DNA from 2 places in the Desulfosporosinus paludis genome. Region 1 is predicted to be linked to the other one. Evidence: riboswitches for the same ligand, from Rfam matches in the RefSeq annotation. Region 1 holds a riboswitch; the other holds the start of a gene.
The links. Region 1 has a riboswitch for lysine ahead of lysA (diaminopimelate decarboxylase). Riboswitches for the same ligand answer to the same signal wherever they lie in the genome.

Region 1 (11,435 bases):
ACATTTTAGCATTGGCTTTATTCGTTTTAGCTCTTGCGTCTGCATTGGACTGAACTATTGAACAGATATATAGAGCTTTAATTCGCATGTCCTTATCTAGTTCGTTAAAGGTTTGATTAAGTTCCGCGATTAAACTTCGATAATACTCCGTAAACTCCTCAAAGGGTATTTCAGAATCCATGTGTAAGTATTCTTTCAATTTATCAAATAGTTTTTCCAATGTTCACCCTCCAAAAAAATCGCCTTCTGATTTGACTTAAATAGTATATCTCTATTTCGCTAAAATCACAAGAATTATCTGCTTTTGCCGATTTCTCTTGAAGGAAAACCTAAGCTCACAGGAAGATATTATGCAGTTCTTGACTCCTTAGTAAGTTGACGTTAAAACTTCAAAAAGTGGTTATTACTTAAAAAACGCAGATGTTGTCTTTCCTTCTTCAAACACTCTTTTGGATACTGCCTGCGTCCTCTGGGAATCGACCTTCCAATAACTAATCCCATCCTCAGTCAAAAAATCCCCCGGCAATGTTTGTGAAGAAATCTCCGGTGTTCCGATCCGAAATAAGACATTCGATAAGGCCCATATCTGGCTTAAGGAGAGATTTGTTTCAACAGATTTCATGAATTGAGGAATTAGCCACGGCAATTTTGGAATCGTTTTTACTTGAAGCAATTCTTTCTCTATTGCTTTTAAAACGGCCTGTTGCCGGGCTGTCCTAGCTATATCCGCTAAAGCATCTTGACGAAATCTGGCATATTGCAAGGCCTGTGCACCATTTAAACGCTGAGTCCCTTTCTTTAAATCAATAATCCCATCGACTTTGTCTCCAGTCACATAATGCATATCTTTTTCAACCGTAATCGTGATTCCTCCCAAGGTATCGATAATATCTTTAAAGCCCGTAAAGTTCGTAAGAACATAACCGTCGATTGGTTGACCTATTAATCCTTCAATCAATGCAGAGGTCGTATTAAGCCCTTTGCCAATTCTTGCAGCTGCATTGATTTTACTCTTACCGTAGCCTGGAATCATGATTTGAGTATCACGCGGTATAGAGATAAGAGCTATTTTCCCATTTTCTGTGTTAATGCTGGCGACTACTAACGTATCCGTGTTGCTTAACGATTTTTCATTAGGACGACGGTCAACACCTACTAGGAGTATCGTGACACGTTTATTTTTAGGGATAGGGGCTGAATCGCTTGAAGGAGCTGCAGGGGGACTGCTGGAGATGTGGGGGATCTGGGAGATCCGCTGGAGAACTTGAACCGGAATCTTGCTGCATTTGATTACCTTCAGGGGCAGACTCATGTTTTTCTTCCACCAGAGCGGACGGGTTTTCTTTCGCGTGTTCTGAAGCCTTTAGGGTTCTTGCTTCCCCTGAAAATTGGCCAAAAATGACAGGGCTTAACACAAACCCAACTCCAAGAAAAACCCCGAACAGAAAAAGTAAGCCATATACTTTGCAGACCCGGAAAAATGATCCATATTTTTTTTTCTGCAACCGAGTCCACCTCGCTAAAAAGCAAAATTCTACTTTCTAGCATCAAACAATTCCTTTAAAAATATTCCAGAATTCAGATGTAATTTTTTAGCAATTTTTGTGCTCTCTCAAAGGTACATCGTTAAAAATATTACATATAATACCATGCGAGGTGTATAGTTATGGATATTCTTAAACGACTACTTTCTAAGCTCTTTATTGCCAAAGCTTCGGACAATAACGTGGTACAAGAAACAACGGAGAACAACGTTGCCAGCGAAGAAGAAGAAATAGAATTAGGCGATAATAATTTGCCAAGGACATCTGTTAATCTTATGAATAAATTCTTCCGCTTTCAACGATCTCAGTCAGAACCTCCGGAATTCTTGTACGAAAATGAGGCTTGGTCTCCAAATCAAGAATATGTTGGACTTTTTCACAAAGGCAGCCATCAAACTCAAGATCAAGATTCAACTCCTTTAAGTCCCCAATAATAATCATATATCGTCAACCATCGGTCATTTGATAAACGGGTGAATTATTGGAAAGGGGGAGCTGCTTTGAATCCTGGCAACGCCCGTATTTATGCACCCGTAATGAGGGCACCTTTGCTCTTTCATCAAAACAACTCATTATCAAATCACAGTCACTATCCAATTCCACAAAATTATTCACCATATCCTGTAACCACCTCCGTACCACGTTTCTCACCGTACGAACAACGCCGCTTCCCTGTTCCAGCTACTTCACCCTCTAATTACCAATCTTATTCTTATCAGCCCACTGTACTAGGAAGCATGCCGCCTTTATCTATAGCTTACCCATCAGTTTACGTTCCTGATAGAACGTATTCAGTCCCGGGTTCTCCTAATGGTTTAACCTTGATTTTAATCGCTATTCTACTTTTAGTTGCTCTTGACCTAACATTCGTACGACCTCAGAAAGGGTATTAAGTCAAGAAAACTTTGGCCGACACCCGAGACACTGTCTTTGCACTTATCCTGATCAGAAAGTATGTAACGTAAGTTATACTTTCTGATCAGGATAAAAAAGGACCCGTGAACGTCATAACGTACACGAGTCCTTTATCATTGTTTTATCGACTAGCCATTGGCAAATAGGTTAATCGCTCAGGGAGAACATCATTCCTCAATAAATCCGAATGATTTTCACGTTTCACAATGACATCTGCATGACCGCCCTCCACCAATACCACACCTGGCCTAGCAAGGCGGTTGTAATTTGAAGACATGGAGTAATTATAAGCACCTGTACAAGATATTGCTAATAAGTCACCAGAGTGAGCTTTTGGTAAGTTGATATCCCAAATCAACATATCTCCAGATTCACAGCATTTTCCGGTAACCGAAACTTCTTCAGCGGTTTCTTCATTGGCACGATTGGCCAAAACTGCTTCGTAACGAGCTTGATAGAGCGCAGGGCGTGGATTATCCGCCATCCCCCCGTCAACGGCAATATATTTTCGTATCCCAGGAATCTCCTTGATGGACCCAATCGTATAAAGCGTAGTACCGGCAGTCCCGACAATCGAACGGCCGGGTTCAATAATAATTTTCGGAAGCGGAAATTTGTGTGTCTCACAGGCGGTCTCAAGGGCATTATGGACCGTTCTGGCATAATCCTCAATTTGAGCTGGAGCATCACCTGAGGCATAATAAATTCCGAATCCTCCACCTAAGTTTAATTCCTGCAAAAGGTATCCTGTACGTTCAAGAATATCAGCCATATATTGAATCATAACCTGGACTTCATGACTAAAAGAGTCCAATTCGAAAATTTGCGACCCAATATGAGCGTGGATTCCTTTGACTGCTAGGTTTGAATAGGACAATGCTAAATCTAAGGCCCGATCTGCGGTGCCATTCGAAAGCGTAAAACCAAACTTAGAATCAATTTGACCGGTTTGAATGTATTCATGGGTATGGGCTTCAATACCTGGGGTTACTCGAAGAAGTATGTTCACGGATTGCTGCATGTCTTGAGCAAGTTCGTTTAAAAGATCCATTTCGTAAAAATTATCTACAACAATACGTCCAACGCCAACCTTTAGGGCCATGGTCAATTCTTCTCGTGACTTATTGTTGCCATGAAAATAGATACGCTCAGCCGGAAATTCAGCCTGCAGTGCTGTATATAGTTCTCCCCCTGAAACGACATCTAAACCTAACCCCTCTTGATCAACGATTCGACACATAGCTAGGGTCGAAAAAGCCTTAGAGGCATAGATAACTTCCGCATTTTTCAGGCCTTCGACAAACGATTTGTAATAGCGTCTGCATATCTCCCGAATATGAGTCTCATCCATGATATATAAAGGAGTCCCAAATTGTTGAGCTAATTTTGTAGTATCACGCCCACCGATTTCCAAATGTCCTTGTTCATTGATTTGTTGAGTACCGTGCAGTCTCATGTTTCTTCCTCCCCAATCACTAATAGCTATACTCTTCAACCGTTTAAATACGAACGGCAACAGAAGGAGGTCCTCTGTTGCCGCACAACTGCACGCAAACATTGACCCTCTTCTCCTGTTGGGAGTAGTTCTCCACACGATGTAATCAAAAGCATCGTGTGACAGTCCCACAATTCTTTACTGTAGGACCAGCACCAAAAATCACGCTTTTTTTTGGGCTTCGGCGAAATCCCCTTTTCCATGGGCTCATCAGTTGTCGCAGCCTTCTCCACGGTACTATTGTCATTCGCGCCTCTACCGCACCTCCAAAGAGATGAGGCATATGAAATTTAAATAATTATATCAGACTTCCGATTGAAGGTCAAAACATTTTTAGGGGAGGATGTAGGATCATCGAATCTTAGAGTTCATTATGCCCCGCGTTGTTCTCCCTCATCTTGGGATTTTTCCTTACTTGTACTTACTCCAAGTGCGTTTGACCACTTGCCGCAGCGATCTCCCCATCGAGCCAAGCTTGACCCGTCTTGTAAAATTTCGATCACTTCACAGCGGTTAGCACACCCGGAACATTCAAAGCTTTTGGCATTAAATTGGGTTTCTCCTAAATGCAGCCCTCGAAACTGTGTCCTATGCCCAGGGTTCAATCCTATTTTTTCCTGTGCTAAGTAAGCAGCTCCTAAGGCACCCATAACCCCATAATGTTCAGGGACAAGGACAGGTTGTCCTAACTCTGCTTCAAAAGCTTTACATATCCCTGGATTAGCAGCTACACCACCTTGGAAAAAAATTGGCCCTCGTATATCCTTATTCTTACCTACATTGTTCAGGTAATTTCGAACCATCGCTTGACAAAGGCCAGCTAAAATATCAGGAAGAGCATGCCCTAACTGCTGTTTGTGAATCATATCTGATTCGGCAAAAACTGAACAGCGCCCAGCAATCTTTACGGGATTTTTTGCTTCGAGGGCTAATCGGCCAAATTCTTCAATGGGTATACCTAGTCTCGCTGCTTGCTGATCAAGAAAAGATCCCGTTCCGGCGGCACAGACGGTATTCATAGCAAAGTCAGAAACAACCCCATCGCGAAGAATAATGATCTTGGAGTCTTGTCCTCCAATTTCGAGAATCGTTTGTACCGAAGGGTCCACTCGAGAGGCAGCTACAGCGTGGGCTGTAATTTCATTTTTGATAACATCTGCTCCTAGCAACGTAGCCGCCAGTTGCCGTGCACTTCCCGTTGTTCCTACCCCTAGTATTTTTGCCGAATTTCCGATTTTTGACCTTAAAAGTTTCATTCCTTCTTGAATCGTTTGCATAGGACGCCCTTGAGTACGCAAGTAAAGGGTTAAGGCCACGTTATCATCCTCGGTCAGCAACACTAAATTTGTGCTGACCGAACCAACATCTGCACCTAAATAAAAGCTATCTTCCCCCAACAACCGACACACCCTCTCTAGTGTTTTCTGGAATACGTTTGTGTCGTGGTCTTTCTAATAAGTCAACAAACGCTTCCAAACGAGTCTGTACCCCCGCGTGCCCAGTATGTTCATCAACAATGAGTGTCATAATGGGTACTTGATAGGTTTCTTGAACTCGAGGCAATACGCTGGCTGCCACAATCTCAGGCATACAAGAAAGAGGAAACAGTTGAATAATCCCATCGAATCCTTCTCTGGCAAATTTGACTGCGGCGCCAACAGTTTCTTGTCCATGTCCTCCCACAAAATGCGGCAAAAACGGTTTGGCGTGGTTATGGTAAGAACGGATTGATCGATAACCTGGAGCCAGACCTTGAAAGATATGATTCCCCACCCAGCCGGAAAGATAAATAGAGCGGTCCACCTCTACTCCAAGATGCCCCAGTTGCTCTTCTATTCCTACGGATGTGTAGGGATCTAAAATGGTATAAATTTCTCCAATGATTCCTATGCGCAGGGGCTTTTGCTGTTTCTCAGAAACCATGTTTCCCGCAGATTGACGATCACGAATACACTCCTGCAGCCAACGCACTATATCCTGTATCCCTTTTACTGTCATCGTCTCTGCTAAGCGTTTCTTACCTTCCTCGTAAAGAAGTTCGGTTTCTTGGGGATTAGGCAATCTCGGTCGTGCAGCATGGATTAAATCTTCAATTTGATCTAACGCTACACATTTCAGATAGGCAAAGCGCAAGGCTTTAAGAATCGATGCCCAAGAATTTCTCGTTCCGGCTAAATACCTAATACGTTGAGCCAGACCTCTCAAACTTCCATCGGGAGGTTCAAGAGTCACAACATCCAAACTGTAACCAGCATCTCTGAGAATCTGCCCTTCTATTTCCCCATAATAACCAAATCGGCAAGGACCAATTCCCCCAGTGATAACGATCGTATCTGCGCCTTCCTGCGCTGCTTCGATGTAATTACCAAGATTCAGTTTCAAAGGCAAACACGCTGCTTCAGGTGCCAGCTTAGTACCCAGCGTTAACGTTTGTTTATTATTGATGGGAGGAACAACCACCTCAACATTGAGAGATTCAAAGAGAGTTTGAATAACGATCCATGCGTTCCCCATGTGTGGAAATGTAACCTTCACGAGCCTTCCTCCTTTCGACCATGTCCAGAAAGGCCTCAAGGCGAGTCACCAACCCAGCTTCGCCAGTATGTTCGTCGAGGGTTATCACCATGTAAGGCTTATGTTGGTCTCGTACTTTTCGCGCTACTAATTCTTGAACCATAGAATCTGTACCACATCCAAAACATGTGAGGTAAATAATCCCATCGATGGTTTGATCTTGAGCAAATTTGTTCCCGGCACCATAGATTTGCTTGGCATGACTCCAAAATAGTTTCTTGCGCAGCCCCGATAAATTCACTTCAATTTCGTCCTGTTCAACATGTTGGATTAAGTTCACTTCCGCTTTATCACGAAGGCGTCCCAGCAGATTCAGGTTCGCATAGCATTCTTGGATTAGATAGGAATGTCCGATTAAGGTAATTCTTAAACGATGATTAGTTTCGCTGATTTGTCTCAAGGAAGACGAAAAAGCCTCTCTTTTGGTCCCTTGTCCGGGTTTAGGAGAATTTGAGGAGGGCATCTGTCCCCTTGTGAGCTGCTCGATTTCACGCATTTCCTCCTCAAAATCCCACCCTTTTCCTCTGGAATCTTGATAGCACTGCTGCCATTTTTGCCCTTCCATGAAGGCGGCACGAATCTCTCCCTTACTTTTGCCAACTTCTAAACCAAAAATTTGGAGGTCTTTGAGGACCTGACGCTGGCCCTTGCGCCAATTGATGACGGCACTTAGTACCGGAATTCCAGGAGGGACTGCAGGTAGCAAGCTTTCTGGTATACCTAAGAACTTCGGACAATTGTAGGTATTTGCTTCTATACTGACCATACGAGGCAAAAAAATCGCATCGACATCCTTTAAGGTCTGCATATGTCCAGCCAGCAGCTTAAGCGGTAAACACGTTTCGTCACTGGTTTTCTTGAGGCCGTCCTCCATAATTTGACGATTTGTTGGAGGGGAAGTAACAACCTCTATACCGAGCCGATAAAAAAAGCCGGCCCAAAAAGGAAAATAATCATAATAAAAAAGAGCACGCGGAAACCCTATTTTCACACTTATGGCATCCTTTCTTAATCTATTTATCCTTACCCTCCGGCTGCCGGATAGGATCCTGAGGCTTTAAAACACTTGGGCGCGTATTCTTAATTGGAACTGGTGACCGAACCAGTACTGTTCCCAAGGCTTTAATATTTAAAGGCAAGAGAGGCCAAAGATAAGGCACTCCAAAGGATTTTGTTCTCCATAAAAGAAAGAGTACGAGAAACGCTCCGATTAAGAATCCCCAGAAGTTAAAAAGTCCGGTCATAATAATGATAAACAAACGAGCCAGTCTATTGGCCAAACCCAACTCATAACTCGGTGTCGCAAACGTTGCTACTGTAGCCACGGCAACATAGAGAATGACTTCGGGAGAAAACATTCCAACTTTAACGGCTATGTCCCCTAACATAAAAGCGGCGATCAAACCTAACGCTGTCGCCAAGGGGGCCGGAGTGTGAACTGCTGCCATCCTCAGGAGATCCACTCCAAATTCCGCCATTAATACTTGGGGAAGCAAGCCGATTTTTGCAGCTTTTGAAACACCGATAAACTGAAGCCAATCCGGAAGTAATTGAGGGTTTAGAGCTGCACCCAACCAGAGGGGAAGCAAAAACAGAGCGGCAAAAACACCCGCGAAACGTATCCAGCGGAGATATGCTCCGACAATTGGTTCCTGGCGATATTCTTCCGCATGCTGCAGATGACTCCAAAACGTCGTCGGTGCCATTATAACGGAGGGTGAGGTATCGACAATAATCGCGACGTGGCCTTCCAGTAAATGAATTGCTGCAACATCCGGACGTTCGGTATAACGCACACGGGGATAAGGATTCCAGAATTTACTCCCGAGAATGAATTCTTCCACGCTTTTTTCGGCCATGGGAATCCCGTCAATTTTTATTGCTTGAAGATCTTCCTGGATTTTCTTGACCATCTCTGGGTTGGTAATATCTTCGATGTAAGAAATACAAACATCTGTTTTGGAGCGTCCTCCTACTTGAACCAATTTCATACGCAGTTTTGGGTCACGCAAGCGTCTGCGAATTAAGGCTGTATTCATGACAAGAGTCTCTGTAAATCCATCACGGGACCCTCGGGTAACACGTTCAATATCTGGTTCGGAAGGCTGACGAGAAGGATAGGTCCTGGCATCAACAATAATTGCCTTATCTTGTCCTTCAACAAAGATTGCCATTGGACCCGACAAAACAAAATAGAATACCTTATCCATCGTTTGGACCTCTGAGACCTGCAAATCCACAATGCGTCCTTTAACCAATTTATCTAAGGCATTAACAATTAGGTCTGAACGTTCCAGGTCAATCAAGGCATCTAAGATATAACTGGCTACATGCGTGTCAACCATCCCGTTAACAGAATAAATGGCTATCCTTTTACCGCCAATGGACATCTCTCGAAGGACTATATCGAAATTATCCGGAACTCCTAATTCCTTATTGAGGTAATCAACATTCTCCTGGTAATTTTTACTAACCGGGGTGTTTTTCTCACTTGAATTATTATCCATACCTTACCTCCTTCTGCACGGTTCTAAGATCACGGTTTAATCATCAAGTAATCTCAATTTCTAATGCTCTAGCCTTTAGGATTGAACGTGACAGACATCACATACCCAAAAAATACGGCTGCGGCAATTCCAACGGCTGTTGCTTCAATACCACCCGAAAATGCCCCAATAATCCCACGTTTTCCGACAGCATCCATAGCCCCCTTGGCTAGACTGTACCCAAATCCGGATAAAGGAATCGTCGCTCCTGCTCCTGCCAGTCTCACTAACGGTTCATACAATCCTAATGCTCCAAGAATTGCTCCGCCGGTTACATATGAGACTAATACATGGGCAGGAGTAAATGACGGTTTGGTCAAGTCCATCAATAATTGGCCTATAACACAGATCAATCCACCAACGATAAAGGCTGGTACAATCATATTAAACATAGAATTGCTCCTTTCAGGCTTCGATAACTACCGCATGTCCTATTCCTGGTATTGATTCTCCTTGCATTGCAGATGTAGGACTATGTAGAGCACCACTCCCAATCAGCATAACTCGCTTCAACTCACTTGCCTTAAGTTTCTGCATAATATCACCGGCAAAAACAACGGCAGAACAGGCACAACCGCTAGCTCCGGCGTGAACATCCTGCGTTGAATCAAAAATCTTAACTCCGCAATCCGTGAATCCTGTGCCCATATCTACACCACTCTTTTTAAGTACTTCACCGGCAAGAGCTAGGCCCACTGCACCTAAATCCCCAGAAGCTATTAAATCGTAATCTTGAACTGTACGCTGTAAATCTTGCAGGTGATTGAGGATTGTATCGGCAACCGCAGGAGCCATCGCTGCGCCCATATTGTTGGCATCAGTCTCCCCATAATCTATAACTCTGCCTATGGTTGCTGAAGTAATTTTTGGCCCCACCCCCTGTTTGCCAAGGAGTACACTGCCAGCTCCCGTCACAGTCCACTGAGCACTCATCGCTCTTTGGTTGCCCTGTTCGGTTGGCAAACGAAATTGTCGTTCTGCCGTGTCATGATGACTGGATACTCCAATCAGGACATGCTGAGCGAATCCACCGTCAATCAACATACTTCCAATCGCCAGGCTTAAGGCCATTGTTGAGCAAGCGCCATAGACACCGATAAATGGCAGCGCAATTTGTCGCGCAGCAAAATTTGAGGAGACAATTTGATTAAGCAAATCCCCTGCCAGCATAAACTCAATTTGCTCTTTGGAGATGCCTGACTGATCAATACTTCCTTGCAGCGCTTCCTGAAGCATTTTGCTTTCTGCCAGTTCCCAGGATTTTTCACCATTCAACTGGTCCTTCCAAACATTGCCGAATGTTTTTCCAAGCGGACCTTGTCCTTCTTTAGGACCAACTACCGAATAAGACGATAGTATCACCGGAGGATTGGCAAACACCACGGTCTGATTACCTATTCGTTTTAAATCCATGACATATATTCATCCCCATTCGCAACCCAGAATCAAAGTTTTCTTACATAACATTAGTCTTAATCTTTAACGCACAAAATAGGTTATGACACCGATCACGATCGATGCAGCAATGCCATAGACAAGTACAGGTCCGGCAACGGTAAACAGCCTTGCCCCCACTCCTTGAACATACCCTTCACGTTTAAATTCCATAGCAGGAGAAACGATCGAATTTGCAAAACCAGTCACTGGAACAATCGACCCGGCCCCCCCGAATTTTCCGATTTCATCATAAACACCTAATCCCGTCAGTAAAGCACCTAAAAAAATCATTGTGGCCGTCGCCGCATTTGATGATTCTACACGTGTCAACCCAAAGGACGAAAATAAATTGATGATGACCTGACCTATTGCACAAATAATTCCTCCAACGAAGAATGCCCGCAACATATTTTTCGCTACGGTAGGCTTTGGGGTATACTTTTGAGATAACGTTTTATATTGTTCCGGAGAAATTGAAATGGTTGGCGGGCGAAGAGTTTGATTAGCCATTCAGCTGCCTCCCTTATACAGACTAATTTGTATTATTAATGAAAAGTGGCTAAATTATACTTAGAAAACTCTAGACTCATTAAAAATTGCAGATATTTCGACAGAGCTTGCCAAGAACACTTTAAATCCTAAGCAGGAAAATTATGGGTAATAACGAATTTATTAAAGGTCATCGATTAGAGCAAGCCCTGCAAGCTAAAAACTAAGAGAATGCTCCACTTCATTAATAACGTTCCTCTTCCGAAATCAGACCTAACTATAAATCAAACTTCGCGATACAGGTCACCGTTATGAATTCAATTTAGGGGGGATGGTCTTGAACCTTGATAAAAAGATAGAGCGCCTTACCCTGTTCTTGCGCTTAGACGGAGAACTGGATATGCACACTTCAGCCACCGTAAGACAAGCTATAGA
Region 2 (11,435 bases), 1.1 Mb from region 1:
TATTAAAGTAACAGGGAATTGGGTATATGAATTACCATCAGACGCTACAAGTTATTTTATTGCATCCAGAAAGTCAGGGACAAACGAACTTTATGAAATTAAATTAAAATAAAAAAATTGCTATAGGAAAAGGGTTCAAAAGGTAAACTTGAATGACTGCTGTAATTCTTTAAAAGTACCCTCGTTGGTGGGGAGTACTTTTAAAATGATGGAAATATTCATTAGGCACAAAAATAGTACCGTCTCGCCTCCACCAAATAAGTACTCAATATTTGATACAATTGTGGCAATACCTATAAGATTTCGTTTAGGAAAATATATGCTTCCTTAAAAATTACATATCTCAGAAGCTACTTGAGGTTTACCGAAGGTAAGGAAGAAGAAAGATTAAAAGGAGATAAGCGAATGGCTGACATAAAATTCGAGATTAAGGAAACAGTCGGTGTCCTTTCAGAATCAGCAAAGGGCTGGAAAAAGGAACTTAACCTTATTAGCTGGAATGATAAGGAACCAAAGTATGATATTAGAGAATGGTCTCCGGATCATACGAAGATGGGGAAAGGCGTAACTCTTAGCAAAGAGGATCTGAAGAAGTTATGGGATGTTCTAAGTCGGCTTAAGTTGTAATAAATTTGGTTAGATAGACGTACCTGAGAAACGAATAGAATTGTCATTAACCAGATCGGGACCGCCATAGGAGGTGTTAACATGACAAACACAATCCTAATAATATTGGCAGTAGTCGTGGGGATTATTATTATCGTAAAGTTTATACGCTTCTTTGTTAAAGGGATAATTCTGTTAGCTTTGCTGGCTGTAGTATTAATGGTTTATACGAATATGACTAATGGTACAACAATACCAAAGAATACTACTTCCAAGATTCAAGCATCCATTCAAAATGAGTCGAGCACTATTGCTCAAAAACTTCTTGGTTACAATCTTAAGCAAGTCGAAACTAATCTGCAAAATACACTGACAAAGGGAATGCTTTCCGCTAAGGAGGTATTTAGTAACTCACTAAATAGAATTTCCAATCGAACAAGTGGGATTAGCTTATGATAGAATGACGAATACTAAAGTTCAAAGCAGTTAAAAAAATGGGGTGGATTGAATTGAGAATAGCTGATGGTGTGGAGGCACTTGAACTGACCGTAAATCTGATGGGGCGGGAAACGACTATTTATCCAACACTATTTTGGGATGAAGAATCTGTAATTCTGGTAGATGCCGGTTTTCCTGGCTTAGAACAACAAATTAGAGAAGCCATCGAAATGGCAGGAGTGTCCTTTGACCGATTGAACAAAGTGATCATAACCCATCAGGATGTTGATCATGTCGGCAGTTTGCCAGAAATCTTAGCTAAGTCTCAACGGAAAGTTGAGGTCTTAGCGCATGAGGTAGAGAAACCTTATATTCAGGGTGATAAGCCACTGATTAAGGCGGATGCAGCTAAAAGATCAAAACTGTTTGAAACTTTACCTGAAGAACAACGAAAACGACTTCAAGCAGTGTTTTCCAACCCGCCAAAAGCAAAAATCGACAGAACGATTGAGGACGGAGAGGAACTGCCATATTGTGGTGGTATAATTGTTATCTATACGCCAGGACATACTCCCGGTCACATCTGTTTATATCACAAGCCAAGTAAAACCTTAGTGACTGGGGATGCCCTTACAGCAAATGAGGGTCGATTATCGGGCCCAAACCCATCTGCCACTTATGATATGGATGAGGCGAATAAATCAGTTAAGAAATTAGCTCAATACGATATTGAAAACGTTATTTGTTACCATGGGGGCGTATTTAAAGAGGATGTACAAAAACGAATTCTCCAGCTAACCATTTAATCAATGGATTACACAAAAAATAGGCTCAACGGAACTCCGTTAAGCCTATTTTTTCATTGTGAGGTAGTATTGTCGAGAGTATCCCACTTAGTACTGCTGGTACCGCTCAACCAGGTATGGGGTTCAATAAAGTCATGGGTAAATAATACATGCTACTAAATTTAATTTGATTCTATCTGATAATGGTTATGGTAAGTAGTAGTAGCCGCTCTTCAAGAGCGGCTATCGCTGTTTAGACAGCTATGTTTGGCCTAATAATGTTTAGGACTTTCAGGCTTAAACCGTTTTCCTATCCTCTCTTACGATCCGGCCATCACGGAACCGAATTACTCGATTTGTGAAGTCAGCTATAGTTTGCTCATGTGTGACAACAACGATGGTGTTTCCAGCTTGGTGCAGATCCTCTAATATGGCCATAACCTCCTTACTGGCTTGAGTATCTAAATTTCCTGTTGGCTCATCGGCAAGGATGACAGCTGGATTGTGTATCAGAGCACGGGCAATGGCTACTCGTTGCTGCTGACCGCCAGATAGTTCTTTACTTGTGTGATTCACCCGGTTGGCAAGCCCAACTGTATCTAAGGCCTTTAATGCTCGTTGGCGTCGTTCTTTGCCATGAATTTCTGCATAGATAAGGGGTAATTCAACGTTTTCTAAAGCTGTTGTGCGAGGCAGAAGGTTAAACCCCTGAAAAATGAAGCCTATTTTCCTATTGCGTATTTCTGCCAATTGGGTGGTCGAAGCTTGAGCAACATTATTACCGTCAAGATAATATTCGCCGCTTGTAGGTTTATCCAGACAACCAATTATGTTTAGCATCGTTGACTTGCCGGATCCTGAAGGCCCCATTACCGCCACGAATTCTCCGGCATTGATATGTAAATTGATTCCCTGTAGAGCGATGGATTTGACGGATCCGGTGTCATAAATCTTGGTTATTCCCTTCAGTGTAATCATGCTAATCCCTCCGGTTCATTGCACCCGTAATTCTCCTTAACCATCGTGGAGATACAATAGTAGATGCATCACCGGTGGATTGTGCTAATAGAATTTTCTTTTTGTGCCAGAGATCGGGTTAACTGAGAAAAGCATAAATAAAGTCTGCATTTTAAGCTAAAGGAACGAGGCTATATGCGTGAACAGCTATAAGAAAAGGTAACCTTCACATTCCGGACATGATTAAATACATTTAAACAAAAATCTTAACAATATATTCACAAAATCTATAGGCAAAGTTCAAAAATTATGAAAATACTATGGACGTTCCAAATATAAAACTAGGAGGTAAAACAAATGCAGTTCAAAAAAATCACTATGTTAGGGGCAACGGGGGTCTTAGCGATCTCGCTGGGCGCTGCTGGGATTGCGTAAGGACCTGTCTCTTTTACAACGGGGTAATTTCCAACGTTTTATGTTCATATATGACTGCGTTGGCAGAATACCCATAAATTTGCCCGTGAAGTTGGGCTCTGACCAGGGGGTGAGATGAAAATAAATTCTAAACAAGATCATTCGTTTTGTGCATAATTTGCATTCCAACTATGTATTTTACTTATATATAAAATTGATCTAAACTATATTTAGAAACCAGGAGATGATAGATATACAAAAGTAAGGGAATTCACAAGCAAGTATTACCAAATAATTAACGTTTGGTATGTGATAATTAGTACAAGTAAAAAGGGGGGTATTGTTTAATGAAAAAACAACTTTTAATGTACATTATGGGTTGTCCTGTATTTGTTGAAGTTAAGGAATCAAATGAAAGAAAACATTAAAAGGCCCATAATCGTAGTAAGCCGGGAAAGCACAAACGATAATGAGCCACACAAGGGGAGGGGAAACCTCCCCGTCCACTATTAGTATATCATTCATATTGGCATTAAGGAATAAATAGCTAAGAATAATTCCACGCACTGTTAAACTTATTGGCAGCGATTCGGCATAAACCTGTAAAATTTAATTTAAAATCTATGGTACTATGTATAAAGAGCGTTCCGAAAGGGGCGCTTTTTTTCTATTAAAATTAAAAAAGCCTCCGCGTCCGGAGGTTTACACAAAGTCTAATAGATTTGCATCTATATATTTCTACGTCTGAATTATATATTTTTATGGGGTTAGATGGTACTGTCAATATTCTTTCGCAAATGGAAATGTACCTACCACTCGGGTTCTACCTCGAATCTCCCAGTTTGGCCTTTCGATGACATTAAGAGTGCTTCTTCTCCAGAGCTTTCCCGACGACGATATCGTTCAATAATCGCTGTTTCAAAAGCTACGCCTTTAATGCTGTTTGAAAAGGTCACTTAAGGAGCTTATGCTCAGGAAACACAAAAACCTCCATACGCTATAAACGTTTGGGGGTTTATTAATAGCCATTCTTTGCCGAGATATCTGCAATTAATTTTTTACTATGGTTAGAATGCTTTTTCTAATCTGAGTACATCATATGTGAAATGGAAGATATATACTATTAATTGTTGTACCATACTGTTAAAATTCAACAGTCATAATCTTTTATTTTCTTTAAACCTTTTATGGTTTGCAATAATCAAGTTTATGAGAGGAATAGTATAAATCCAAATACTATAATACCTTATTTGTACCGAAGCTTAAGCTTCGAGGAATTAGAAGAACGTAATATGGGAAAATTTTATTGTGCGACAGAATAGGATGCCGTAAATAAAGTCCTTGAGATGATTCGTTTGATGCAAAATTCTTCTGCCGCACAGGTCCTTAGCTCAAAATCCAAAAGTACCTCATCTTTTCGTTCGTGGTTATGATTTCTGAACTCTTTACTATGCAAGAAGGATTTAATACCCAAGAACCGCTCCCTTGTACTCCCGTCTCCTTGCGCTTCTAATTTGTGCTTGACAAGTGTAGCAATATATGGATACACTTAATTGAATTGATAGAGGTGCATCGTACAATCAGTACCCGAAGTTGTTAAGGTTTACGTAAGACCGTAGCTTCAGTGAAAGGTGTAGATGCCGAAGTTGGTCCCAATTACGTGGGGACTGGGCTGGTTGGACAAAATAAGATTTGTTCAACTGTCGCGTTTGCGGAGAGCTATCTATATTACGGTATGATTGGAAAATCATACGTGTAATTTAGTAGCTGATTCCGTATCAGCTATTTTTTTATATAAAGGAGACGTAGAATTAACATGAAAAAGAACACTGTTTTCAAAGGTATCGCTACTGCTCTCATCACTCCTCTGGACGAAACAGGAATTAATTATGAGCAGTTTGGCAAATTAATCGATTGGCAAATTATAGAAGGGATTGATGCTCTGGTAATTTGTGGGACGACAGGTGAAGCGTCGACCCTAACTGACGCTGAGCACAGAGCGGCTATTACATTTGCAGTTCAGCACGCAGAAGGCAGAGTGCCGATCATTGCTGGCACAGGTAGCAATGACACCGAATACGTGCATGACCTTACTCGTTGTGCCTGCGATGCAGGTGCGGATGCAATGCTCGTAGTTACCCCTTATTACAACAAGGCTACGCAAAAAGGCCTGATTAAAATGTTTACTCAAATTGCTGACAAGAGTACTAAGCCTATCATCCTCTATAATGTGCCTTCAAGGACAGGTATAAATATTGAGCCTGCAACCTACGAGGTATTGGCTGAACACGAAAACATAGTAGGGATTAAAGAAGCAAATGGCAACATTTCTAAAATTGTTGAAACGATGGCACGTGTGCATGGCAAGCTTGATTTGTATTCAGGCAATGACGATCAGTTAGTTCCACTTATGGCGCTTGGTGGAGTTGGCGGCATTTCTGTGCTTTCTAACATTATGCCGGCACAGACACGTGAGATTTGCACCCGTTTCTTTAATGGTGACATTGCAGGCAGTGCAGAGCAGCAATATAAGCTTTATACACTTATAGACGCACTGTTTTGTGAAGTAAACCCTATTCCGGTCAAGGCGGCTATGGCGGCTATGGGTTTCTGCAAGGATTATCTCAGATCGCCTCTCACTACTATGGAGGATGCAAACCGTGAAAAGTTGGTCTCTCTTATGAGAGCACATGGATTAAACGTTTGAGGAGGATCTTGTAATAGACGAGTCATCATTAAATTGTATTAGGATCGCGGTTTAGCCTCATCCGCTCAAATAAGTACTCAATAACTGATACGAATAAAGAACATAAAAGTCTAGTATTACTGGATTTTTTGGCTTAGGGCAGATTAAGCATCGTTTAAAGCGGTGCTTTTTCGATTTTGCGCCCTTTTCGTTAAAAGATGCACCCACTGAGGGTAAATCCTATCTTTTGTTAAAAGTATAAGATGAGCATAAAATGAACTGCCAGTCGGTTTGAGAACAGCAACCGGCAGTTTTTTATAAGTAAGTTTTGGGGTTAAACATAACCTACATGTTTGGTTCAAATTAAAGAAATAACTAATTTAATCATTTTCGGAAGGCTCTCGTCTCGTGTTTGCGAAAGAGATATTGCATAAGCTAGAAACCGGATATGGTGTTTTAATGTCATTGATGGGAGTCATGTCGTTCTTTGGTAGTATCTTTATGTCGAGCGTAAACGAGAAAAATTAGACAAGGTGTATTATATATATTTCCACTTGTAATTGGTATTTTATTAATAGCAACAGGATTCTTAAATAATTACTTGATAAGCAGCTTGTGTTTGGCTTCGATGGGTTTTCTCTTTATTCCCATTGCGGCAAAGGTCCGATTCATGGAATGCCGGAAAATATGTGTCACATAATCCAGTACTGTCAATAATCTTTTGCAAATTTATTGCTGCAGGTTTAATGGACTGAATTACGTCTTGGTGAGTGCAATTACTGTCATGAGATACTTGAGTAATTAAGTTGCAGCAAGAATGGTCCGGGAAATTCGTGACCTGACTATGAAGAATTCCGTGATTGCCGAGGCAGGAAAGGAAATCTTAATTTGGATTGTACCCTTATTAAGAAGGATATTTCGATCCACCGAATACTGGATGCCGAGACATTGATAGAGATTTAAAAGTCCTTTAATTTTTGCTGTTTTCTTTTCTTAACTAGAATTAATGGTCCGTATTTTTCCCAATCTTCGGCTGTCATTAATCGAGTCATACAATCGCTAGACAAAGGAGTATTTTCCTTTTCGCATTCGCACATCATTTGCGCAGTTTGCAAAGTTCCGGGTTTGTTTGCCTTTCCATACATTTACTATAAGTCCCCTTTCGGCTTTTTTTATACAGTTTACAGGAGGAGGGGAAATAAGAGCATATGTCATTGGTCACTTGTAAATTAGGACTTAAGCACGAAAATGATGGCAAAGATAGACGCTGGCATTATTACAATTGATCATGTTCAAACCCGGGACTGAACGAAAAAGCTAAAAAGGTACATGGGAAGTAAGGACCTTAAAGATAAATCTCCAAGGGCGCCTTCCGACAAGTAGGAAGAATTTTTATTATTTGTGAAGCGAACGAACAAGTGCGCAGAATTTAAACAGTTAAGTTGAACTTTAATGTTTGATCCGTGGAATACTCGCACGGTGTGATTCGCTTTTGCATTTTGGACAGACGAAAGCAGGATTCTTAGTAGCAGAAAGAATGTCCATTTTCAAAGTTCTAGCTGTGCAGTTAACCCATTTGCTTAAGTGGTTCGTGCTCTGACAATTGGGACAACGTAATAACACTGTCATTTCATCACCTCAGGGTAGCTTATGAATGGCAGTGGACAAGTGTGACAAGTGAGGGAGAAAATAAGATGAGATACGAAAAGTCACCACAAGTACGTGATTTGCTGAGCAGCCAATGACAATCATCATCCGCATTAAAAGACTAAAATGTTATCCATATGACTAACATCAAGATATAAGAAGAAGAGCCCTCCCTGACTCTTCTTTTCGGAAGTGAGACTGCTAGGAATGCTTTTGTCAGCAGGAATTCCAACGATAGGTGTCGGGAGCATTGTGATAGCTATGATTGGTAGAGGTGTAATTATTGATTAAGTTATTGTATTTACAAGTTAGACGATCGTGAAAATTTAGACTATCTAGCCCTTCATGAGCGGTTGGGCACGGGTCTGACAAAGGCGATTTTTCTCGCAGGGAGACGGAGTGAGGTTTAGATTTAAACGTCTGCAAGGTTGAAGTAAATGTGAAGTTTCTGGGATACAGATTAAACTCATAAAATCATAGCACTAAAAAATTAAGTTTCAATTCCTTGATCATACTTTCTTGCTATTTTTTGGACTTAATTATTTTGTTATTTGAGAAGGAAATACGCAAAAAATGTTGAATCTTAGCAGATAATGCCTTCTTTTGAGTAAAAATTTTTATGATTATTCTGAAGAGTATGATAGGATTAATATAAACTGGAAGTGACTTAAGATGCTAAACAGTTATAAAAGAAATAGAATGCTATCAATTGGTGAAAAATTTCTTAATTCATTCGAAAACTACAAAGATGAAATTAAATCTGAATTGGAGTATATTAATTATACTCGTTGCCATAATTTTTTTATTCTTCTAATTGCAGCATCCTGCATTCTTATTTATACGGATATTCTAGGAAAGGGCAATGGTCTGTGGGATAAAACTCCAGCGTATCGTTTGCTTTTTTATTCTCACATTGTTATTTTGGCGACTATGTCTGGTTTACTGATACTTTCATGGTTTACAAAAATCAATTTCTTTAAGAATAAGTTATTTTTTTATCGATTTATTTCTCTATTTTTTGCAGTTTTTTGGACTTTCATGGGGGCAGGAACCTCTGTTAATGACCAACTTATTCACGGTCAGATAACAGTTTATGTATTTACGTCTTGTGCCGTTGCAATTATTCTATATATCAAGCCATTTATAAGTTTTATTATCTATTTCTTGTCGTATCTAATATTTATAATAGGTATTACGAAGGTACAGGGGAACTATAACATTCTGAGAGGTAATTATATAAATGGCACGCTGATTGTTGTAGTAGCGTGGTTACTTTCCGTGCTTCTATATGACTTAAAGGTTAAAGATTTTATTAAGAAAAAAACTATCGAACGTCAAAGAAATGAACTTCAGTCAACGAATAGAGAACTTAGCAAAGCAAATTCGCAACTTGAGTTATCTTTACGTGCTCTTGACGAAAGTCAAAATATGATTTTTACTTTAGCGATGGCTTTAGAGTCGAAAGATCCATATACTCATGGGCATTCTGAACGAGTTGCTGAATATTCTCTAGAACTTGCACGTTACCTTGGCTTACCCGAAAAATTACAGGAAAATCTATGGCGTGCGGCTATTTTACATGATATTGGTAAGATTGGGATTCCGGATGCCATTTTAAACAAGACTGGTAGTTTAAGTAACGAAGAATGGCCGATTATGAAATCTCATCCAGAGAATGGTGAAAATATATGCTCTAAATTAAACTTTGCACGTGAAATCCTTCCGGTCATTCGATATCATCACGAACGATATGATGGAAATGGTTATCCGGATGGATTAATCGGTGATAACATACCATATCTTGCCCGTATCATTTCAATATCTGATACTGTAGATGCAATAACTTCAAAACGATCGTATCGTTTGCCCCGCACTTTTCAAACAGCAATCGATGAATTGATTAAGGGGGCTGGGACTCAATTTGATCCTGTATTAGTTAATGCTTTTGTCGAACTCTTTAAGTCAGGGAAGTTAGTTCCTAAAAAGGAATCGACTACCCTTGATAAACTTCGAATCACTTGAATTATAGATTCTATGTTAATGAGCAAGATATGTATTTTCCGATGAATTTTAACAGAAAGGGCCCGAGGGTGCGGACTAATTAAAATAATGAGGTGGTTTCCTTGAATGAAAAATATTTCCATCTTTCTTACCCACAACAGTCAATTTGGACTCTTGAACAATATTACCAAAGCAATTTCTCGAACATTGCAACTATGATTACGATTTTTGAAGAAGTGAATTATGATAAATTAAAAGAAGCTATTAATCTTTGTCTCGAACAAAATGATGCATTAAGAATTAAAATCACTCAGCAAGATAACAATCCTTTACAATATATCTCCGAATATAAGGTACATGACTTCGAACTAAAAGATTTTACGTATCCTGATGGATTAAATGATTTGGCTACTTGGGAAAAAGAGACAACTCAAACTCCTTTCACAATTAAAGATTCCGAATTATTTTACTTCGCCTTACTTAAAACGAACAACCAAGAGGGTGCACTATACTTAAAATGTCATCACATTATAAGTGACGTTTGGGGGACAATTCAATTAATTAATCAAATATTAAATAATTACCGAAATCTTATAAACAACCAAAGTGTTTCTTTTGAATTAAAGCCATCTTATATTAATTATTTATTGAGTGAAGACGAGTATTATTGTTCTGAAAAATTTGAGAAAAATAAGAATTTTTGGAATAACCAGTTTGATTTACTTCCCGAGAAGTCTACTTATATTAAAAAAAGAAGTTCTTTAAAGTCTACTAATGCTAAAAGAAAGACTTTCATTTTATCTAATACTGAAGAAATAAATGTATATTGTTTAGAAAATAAAATTTCTATATTTATTTTTTTATTTGCCATTTTTAGTATCTATATTTCAAGAATTATTTCAAATGAAGATATTGTAATTTCAACACCTGTTTTAAATAGATCGAATTCTAGAGAAAAGACTACTATTGGAATGTTCACAGATAATGTACTATTTAAAACACATATAGATAGATCATTAGATTTTTATTCTTATACTCAAAAGTTAACTAAAGATTGGCGAAATATACTTAAAAATCAACGATATCCATATAACTTATTATTAAGAGATTTAAGAAATAAGTATAGAAATTTGGATCGGATCACAGATATTACCTTATCCTACCAAAACGCAAAATTTGATGTGTTGGATACAAAATTCAAGGCGAATTGGTGTTTTAATGGCAATGAAATCAATTCTTTGGCCATTCATATTAATGATCGAGAAGGCGAAGGCCAATTAATTCTTGATTATGTTTATTTATCAGAGCTTTTTACCATTGAGGAGATAGAGCAAATCCATAATGGGGCTTACAGTCTGATTCAAAATATACTTAATAATCCTCAGAAAGAGCTGTCTGGACTGGAAGTATTATCGGAAGAGGAAAAAGAAAGGATTTTGTTAAAATTCAACTCGACTAAGATCAACTATTCAAATGATAAATCACTCAATCGGTTATTCGAGAATCAAGTAGAACAAAACCCTGATAAAATTGCTCTAATTTTTGAGGAACAAGAGTTGACTTATGGAGAATTAAATCGAAGAGCAAACGCTTTGGCACATTACCTACGTTCAAGAGGGGTTACGAGAGACACCATTGTGGCTCTTTTAGCTAAACGATCTTTCGAAATGCTCATCGGAATGATTGGAGTTCTGAAAGCTGGAGGAGCTTACTTGCCTCTGGATTCGGGTTATCCAGAAGCACGAATTAATTATATTTTAAAAGATAGTAACGCAAAGATTCTATTAACACATTCAAATTTGGAATCAACTTTGAACTTTCCTATTGAAAGGATATATTTAGACGAAATAAATTTATACGATGGAGTTTCCCAAAATCCGGATGAAAACGCGGAACCCAAC

Region 2: another riboswitch for lysine. It lies ahead of dapA (4-hydroxy-tetrahydrodipicolinate synthase); the one in region 1 lies ahead of lysA (diaminopimelate decarboxylase).

Annotation. Positions count from the first base shown of each region.
Region 1 is NZ_CP144211.1:4,348,903-4,360,337, reverse strand. It holds gene VZF35_RS21645 (hypothetical protein) at 1-220, opposite strand, end outside; gene VZF35_RS21640 (LCP family protein) at 404-1,312, opposite strand; gene VZF35_RS21635 (hypothetical protein) at 1,667-1,978, shown strand; gene lysA (diaminopimelate decarboxylase) at 2,581-3,915, opposite strand; lysine riboswitch at 4,033-4,220, opposite strand; gene VZF35_RS21625 (acyl-CoA dehydratase activase) at 4,326-5,354, opposite strand; gene VZF35_RS21620 (acyl-CoA dehydratase activase-related protein) at 5,338-6,489, opposite strand; gene VZF35_RS21615 (acyl-CoA dehydratase activase-related protein) at 6,431-7,519, opposite strand; gene VZF35_RS21610 (spore germination protein) at 7,542-9,035, opposite strand; gene spoVAE (stage V sporulation protein AE) at 9,104-9,466, opposite strand; gene spoVAD (stage V sporulation protein AD) at 9,480-10,487, opposite strand; gene spoVAC (stage V sporulation protein AC) at 10,554-11,021, opposite strand; gene spoIIAA (anti-sigma F factor antagonist) at 11,338-11,435, shown strand, end outside.
Region 2 is NZ_CP144211.1:3,213,101-3,224,535, forward strand. It holds gene VZF35_RS16120 (DUF4352 domain-containing protein) at 1-112, shown strand, start outside; gene VZF35_RS16125 (YdbC family protein) at 406-627, shown strand; gene VZF35_RS16130 (hypothetical protein) at 709-1,062, shown strand; gene VZF35_RS16135 (MBL fold metallo-hydrolase) at 1,116-1,850, shown strand; gene VZF35_RS16140 (ABC transporter ATP-binding protein) at 2,127-2,807, opposite strand; lysine riboswitch at 4,755-4,930, shown strand; gene dapA (4-hydroxy-tetrahydrodipicolinate synthase) at 5,017-5,907, shown strand; gene VZF35_RS16150 (hypothetical protein) at 6,846-7,031, opposite strand; gene VZF35_RS16155 (HD-GYP domain-containing protein) at 8,206-9,555, shown strand; gene VZF35_RS16160 (amino acid adenylation domain-containing protein) at 9,657-11,435, shown strand, end outside.